Regions from separate parts of the Buttiauxella cochleicola genome, predicted to be linked through region 2. Evidence: predicted binding sites of a transcription regulator. Region 2 holds the regulator's gene; the other holds the start of a gene.
The links. The regulator PhoB, encoded in region 2, activates phosphate uptake and scavenging genes when phosphate is short. The targets are predictions, from matches to a motif close to CTGTCATAAAACTGNCNNAT.
Positions count from the first base shown of each region.

Region 1: the regulator PhoB is predicted to act here: its motif matches at 1,201-1,220, upstream of LVQ79_RS18420 (MIP/aquaporin family protein).

Region 1 covers NZ_JAJSOU010000015.1:79,015-82,440, reverse strand. Annotated here, with positions in the region: gene rraA (ribonuclease E activity regulator RraA) at 1-421, shown strand, start outside; gene zapB (septal ring assembly protein ZapB) at 672-911, opposite strand; gene LVQ79_RS18420 (MIP/aquaporin family protein) at 1,356-2,207, shown strand; gene glpK (glycerol kinase GlpK) at 2,229-3,426, shown strand, end outside.
Region 2 covers NZ_JAJSOU010000003.1:72,114-75,539, reverse strand. Annotated here, with positions in the region: gene brnQ (branched-chain amino acid transporter carrier protein BrnQ) at 1-45, opposite strand, end outside; gene phoR (phosphate regulon sensor histidine kinase PhoR) at 455-1,762, opposite strand; gene phoB (phosphate response regulator transcription factor PhoB) at 1,785-2,474, opposite strand; gene sbcD (exonuclease subunit SbcD) at 2,666-3,426, shown strand, end outside.

The sequences.
Region 1 (3,426 bases), on a different contig from region 2:
GTTTTCCAACTTCGGTGGGCGGTCGTCCTTTGGCGGGCAAATCATCACGGTGAAATGTTTCGAGGACAACGGATTGTTGTATGATCTGCTCGAACAAAATGGCCGTGGCCGAGTGCTGGTAATCGATGGTGGCGGCTCTGTTCGCCGTGCTTTGATTGATGCAGAACTTGCCCGTCTGGCGACTCAAAATGAGTGGGAAGGCATCGTCGTATACGGTGCTGTACGCCAGGTCGATGACCTGGAAGAACTGGATATTGGTATTCAGGCAATTGCCGCCATTCCGGTAGGTTCAGCAGGAGTTGGCATTGGCGAAAGTGATGTGCGCGTTAACTTTGGTGGCGTGACCTTCTTCTCCGGTGACCATCTTTATGCAGATAACACCGGCATCATCCTTTCCGAAGATCCCCTCGATATTGAATAACCCAATCGAATAACAAAACGGGCGCCCTAAGGCGCCCGTTCTTTTTCTGGTCGAATAAATCGATACCCTAAATAATTCAAGTTGCAGGACAAAAGGCTTCAGCCTTTTGAACAGCGCTTGCGCTGGCCCCACCGGGGCGAGGCTCTGCCGAGTAACGCGGCAATTGAGTGAATTCCCAGGAGCTTACTAAAGTAAGTAACTGGGGTGAACGAAAGCAGCCAACGCCCCTGCAGCTTGAGTAGGACGGGTATTACACTTCTTCCATCTTACCCAGCAGGGCATGCAGACGATCCTGCCAAACGTGCTGCTGTTCTTTCAGAGAATTGTTTTCGCGCACTAGTTCTTCATGGTTGCTCTGAGACTGCTGAACTTGCTGAGACAAATTATTGTTGGTCTCTTTCAGCTCTTCAATTTCCATTTGCAGCAGGGTAATGGTATCAATCGCCTGCTGTACTTTTGCTTCCAGTTTCTCAAACACTTCAAATGACATTTCTGAACCTCTTCTGAATTGCAAGGCGTTGATGGATTTCTAAATCCCCGTCCCGGATGTTCCCCGATGACACCTTATGAATATATGCGCTCCACGCAGCGTGTCTCGATTGTAAGTAGCGTGAGTAGCCGTGTCCAGCGAGTTCAAGCGCTCTTTGCATAACATAACGTTTTTCAGCATATGCCGAATGACCATGAGCGCTAAAATCACTATTTGTTAACCCATTGATTACTTCCATGAGCGTTTGCGTTGTCTTTTCTGGGTGATAATGCGCACACTTCAGCGCGAAATCGCTCATTTTTATGACGAACAACACAAATTTAAAGTTCGATATTTCTCGTTTATGTTCGTTAACGATAAATTAACACTATGCCTACATGGCACCTGCGCGGCAGGGAAGCCCGAACAAACAATAATCATTAATTTTGCCTTCAGGACCCTACTATGAGTCAGACAGCTCCATCAACCTTGAAAGGTCAGTGCATCGCCGAGTTCATGGGTACCGCGTTGTTGATTTTCTTTGGTGTCGGATGTGTCGCCGCCTTAAAAGTCGCGGGCGCAAGCTTCGGGCAGTGGGAAATCAGTATCATCTGGGGTTTGGGAGTAGCGATGGCTATCTACCTGACTGCAGGAGTTTCCGGTGCACATCTTAACCCGGCGGTGACTATCGCACTTTGCCTGTTCGCCTGCTTCGATAAACGTAAAGTGGTGCCGTTTATTCTTTCGCAAGTTGCAGGTGCGTTCTGTGCCGCAGCTTTGGTCTATGGCCTGTATTACAATTTATTCCTGGATTACGAGCAGACGCACCACATGGTACGCGGCAGTGTGGAAAGCCTGGATTTGGCAGGTATCTTCTCAACCTACCCTAACCCACACATCAATCTGGTGCAGGCGTTTGCCGTAGAGATGGTGATCACAGCCATTCTGATGGGCGTTATTCTGGCGCTGACTGACGATGGCAATGGCATCCCGCGTGGCCCATTAGCACCATTGCTGATTGGCTTACTGATTGCGGTAATCGGTGCTTCAATGGGGCCGTTGACCGGATTTGCGATGAATCCAGCACGTGACTTTGGCCCGAAACTTTTCGCCTGGTTAGCTGGCTGGGGCGACGTCGCCTTCACCGGTGGCCGCGATATTCCTTACTTCCTGGTGCCAGTATTTGGCCCGATTGTAGGCGCGGCGTTAGGTGCCTTTGGTTACCGTAAACTGATTGGCCACCATTTACCTTGTGATGTTTGTGTTGAAGATGAAGAAAAATCTAGCGCATCCACACAACAAAATGCTTCTTTGTAAGACTGACTTCAGGACAAAATTATGACCCACGAAAAAAAATATATTGTCGCACTCGATCAGGGTACAACCAGCTCCCGCGCCGTCGTCCTGGATCATGATGCCAACGTTGTTAGCGTTGCACAGCGCGAGTTTCAGCAAATCTATCCAAAAGCAGGATGGGTTGAACATGACCCAATGGAGATCTGGGCAACACAAAGCTCCACACTTGTAGAAGTGCTGGCTAAAGCCGATATTAACTCAGACCAAATCGCCGCAATTGGTATCACTAACCAGCGTGAAACCGCGATTGTCTGGGAAAAAGAGACCGGCAAACCAATTTATAACGCCATCGTGTGGCAGTGCCGTCGTACCGCTGAAATCTGCGAGAAACTTAAACGTGACGGCCTGGAAGAGTACATCAAATCCAACACAGGCCTGGTTGTTGACCCGTACTTCTCCGGCACCAAAGTGAAGTGGATTCTTGACCATGTTGAAGGTTCACGTGAGCGTGCTCGCCGTGGTGAACTGCTGTTCGGTACTGTCGATACCTGGCTTATCTGGAAAATGACACAAGGGCGCGTGCACGTTACTGACTACACCAACGCCTCCCGTACCATGTTGTTTAACATCCACGATCTCACCTGGGATGACCGCATGCTCGAAGCGCTGGATATCCCACGTGAGATGCTGCCAGAAGTGCGTAAATCCTCCGAAGTTTACGGTCAGACTAACATCGGTGGTAAAGGCGGTACGCGTATTCCTATCGCTGGGATCGCCGGTGACCAGCAGGCGGCACTCTTCGGCCAGCTGTGTGTAAAAGAAGGGATGGCGAAAAACACCTACGGCACCGGCTGCTTTATGTTGATGAACACCGGTACTCAGGCGGTTAAATCTACTCATGGCTTGCTGACCACTATTGCTTGCGGCCCACGCGGTGAAGTGAACTATGCGCTGGAAGGTGCGGTATTCATGGGCGGCGCCTCTATCCAGTGGCTACGCGATGAGATGAAACTGATTAGCGACGCGACTGATTCCGAGTACTTCGCAACGAAAGTGAAAGACACCAACGGAGTATATGTCGTCCCTGCGTTTACCGGTCTGGGCGCTCCTTACTGGGACCCGTATGCCCGTGGCGCAATCTTCGGTCTGACTCGTGGCGTCAATGCAAACCATATTATCCGCGCAACACTTGAATCCATCGCTTACCAAACGCGTGATGTGCTGGAAGCGATGCAGGCTG
Region 2 (3,426 bases):
AAAGCCCAGTGCGAGGATGTCTCGAGATTTCAAATGATGAGTCATAAAATTTATGCAGCCTGTGGATGTGTGGTGTTGAAAGTATTCAAATTTTTATACCTGTTAACTCGGCATAAAAGCGGCAATTGGTAGTTACGACAGCGGAAAATCCTTTCCGGGATCGGTGGAGAAGAATAGTTGTTTGAATTACCACTCAAATCCAGTCGGACTACTAATTACAGGGCCGCAATTAAAACGCTTATAGCGAATGAAGGCAAGAAGGGATCCAAAAACCAGATTGATATACTTAAATTAACCATGAAAGCAGAGGATTAGTTTATCCATCAGAAATGATTATGGTCGTTTATATGGTTAAAATATCACCAACTGAGGGTTTTTGATTTACATCTGAGTAAAAAAAAGACAGACCAGAAGACTGGCCTGTGGAAAGTTATTTTGACACGGTTTGAGTAAGCTACTCTGCCTGAATGGCTTTCTCGTTAACAATGAGACGCTCAGGCAGTACAAAGGAAAACGTCGTTCCTATACCCAGTTGGCTTTCGATATGGAGCCGCGCATCGTGGTGGCTCAAAGCATGTTTTACTATCGCCAGCCCCAGTCCACTGCCACCGGTTTGCCGTGAACGCGCTTTGTCGACACGGTAGAAACGCTCGGTCAATCGCGGAATGTGTTCAGCTGAAATGCCAGGCCCTGTGTCTGCAACACTAAAGCAGGCACCACCGGCAATCCTTTTCCAGCTCACCGTAATATATGTGCCATCTGGCGTATGGTTTACTGCGTTGTATACGAGGTTCGAAATCGCACTGCGCAATTGTTCTTCATTACCAAACACTTTCAGGGTTGAGTCGATATCAAACTGTAACGTCTGTCTTTGCTGGCTGAGGGTTTGCGCTTCGCGCTCCACCACACGCAACATCAGTGGCACATCAATCTTTTCATTGAGCACCATCGCCGGAGCCGCTTCAATTTTTGACAGCGTGAGAAGCTGCTTAACCAGCCCTTCCATACGCGAGGTTTGTTCGCGCATCGTGCCCAGCGCTTTCTCGCGCAGCGGGCCTTCAAGGGTTTGGTCCTGCATCATTTCCAGGTAACCTTGCAGCACCGTCAATGGTGTACGGAGTTCATGGCTAACGTTGGCAAAAAAGTTACGGCGTGCCCCTTCAAGTTGGTGCATCTGAGTCACATCACGCGCCACCAGCAGCCACTGTTCGTCGCTGTAAGGCATTACGCGAAATTCCAGATGACGGCCATTGTTGAGCACGAGAGTCAGCGGGCGAGCAAAATCTTTATGTGATAAATAGCGGGTAAATTCAGGGTAACGCAGCAAGTTAAGGATGTTTTGCCCGTTATCATCCGGCCAGCGTAAGCCCAGCAACTGTTGAGCCAGGCCGTTACACCAAAAAATCGTCCCTTCTTCAGTGGTAAGCACAACCGCATCGGGCAATGATTCCGCACCGCTACGAAAGCGCTTAATCAGGTTACCTAACTCTTTGCGGCGTTTTTTATTACGCAACTGCATCTGGTGAAGGCCGTAGAGCAACGGATCCCAGCTCCCCCGCCCTGGCGGAGGCGTCATGCTGCGATCAACCCACAACCACCACGACAAACGCAGCAAATTCCAGAAATGCCAAACCAGCAGCCCAGTGACTGCCAGTAATAAAAACCAGGGTAAATGGCCAAAAATAAGGCCTAAAATGACGGCAGGTATACAACAGAGCAGCAGCTCCAGTACCAGCCTTTTCCATGACAACCGTTCCAGCACGCGTCACTCTCCTGATAAGGAATTAAAAGCGGGTTGAGAACCGATAACCCGTACCGCGTACTGTTTGTACCATTCTGTCATGCCCACTATGTTCGAGCGCTTTGCGTAACCGCCGAATATGTACGTCCACCGTTCGGTCTTCGACATACACATTGGTGCCCCATACATGATTGAGCAATTGTTCACGGCTATACACCCGCTCCGGGTGCGTCATAAAGAAGTGTAATAACTTAAACTCGGTTGGCCCCATATCCAATGGGTTTTCACCGGCCATGACGCGGTGCGACGACGGATCAAGTGTTAGCCCCTGCATATCGATCACTTCTTCTACTGCCATAGGAGAAATACGACGCATGACAGCTTTAATGCGTGCCACCAGCTCCTTCGGGGAAAATGGCTTTGTAATATAATCATCAGCCCCGACTTCAAGACCACGCACACGATCTTCTTCTTCGCCACGCGCTGTCAGCATCATCACCGGGATCTCGCGGGTCAATGCTTCACGTTTCAGATGTTTAATAAACTGAATACCAGAGCCGCCTGGTAGCATCCAGTCCAGCAAAATCAGGTCAGGAAAGGGTTCAATCAGCAGATTCACTGCGCTGTCATAATCTTCCGCTTCTACAGGTTGAAAACCGTTTTGTTCGAGCACAAAGCTCACCATCTCACGGATTGGAGCTTCATCTTCTACGACTAAAATACGCTTCGCCATGATTCGCCCTGCTCAAGGAATAATTATTGTTGTTTCAATGCGGCGCCATTATGCGTCAGATTTATGACAGATTTATGAAAAACATGACTGTTTGATGACCCATCACTTTGATTTATGACACAGAGACATATGCCGTTTTTTGCCTCGTCCCCTTATAATCGGGACTTCATTTTTAAGCCACCGGACAGGTCATGCGCATAATTCACACATCAGACTGGCATCTAGGTCAAAATTTTTATACCAAAAGTCGCGGTCCTGAGCACCAGGCTTTTCTTGAATGGCTGCTCAACGCTGTCGTTGAAAATGATGTGGATGCCATAATCGTCGCGGGTGACATTTTTGATACCGGCTCGCCGCCAAGCTATGCGCGAGAATTGTATAACCGCTTTGTGGTGCAGCTTCAGGCGACGGGATGCTCGCTCGTGGTGCTGGCCGGAAACCATGATTCCGTCGCGACACTTAATGAGTCTCGCGAACTCATGGCCTGCCTGAACACATATGTGATTGCCAGCGCCCGCCATGATACCAGCCAGCAAGCTATTGTTCTAAAATCCAAAAGCGGTCTTCCCGGTGCGATTCTCTGCCCTATTCCATTTTTGCGCCCACGCGATATTCAAAATAGCCAGGCGGGGCTGTCCGGCCATGAGAAACAGCGTTCATTAATGGAAGCCATCAGCGAGCACTATCAACAGTGCTATCGCGCGGCCTGCGATTTACGCGCTGATGCCAGGCTGCCAATTATCGCTACCGGGCATTTAACTACAGTAGGCGTCACCAAAAGCGATGCGGTACGCGACATCTATATTGGCACGCTTGATGCTTTCCCGGCGCAGCATTTCCCGGATGCCGATTACATCGCGCTTGGCCATATTCATCGTGCGCAATTAATTGGCGGCACCGAACATATCCGTTACAGCGGTTCACCTATTCCGCTTAGTTTTGACGAAACAGG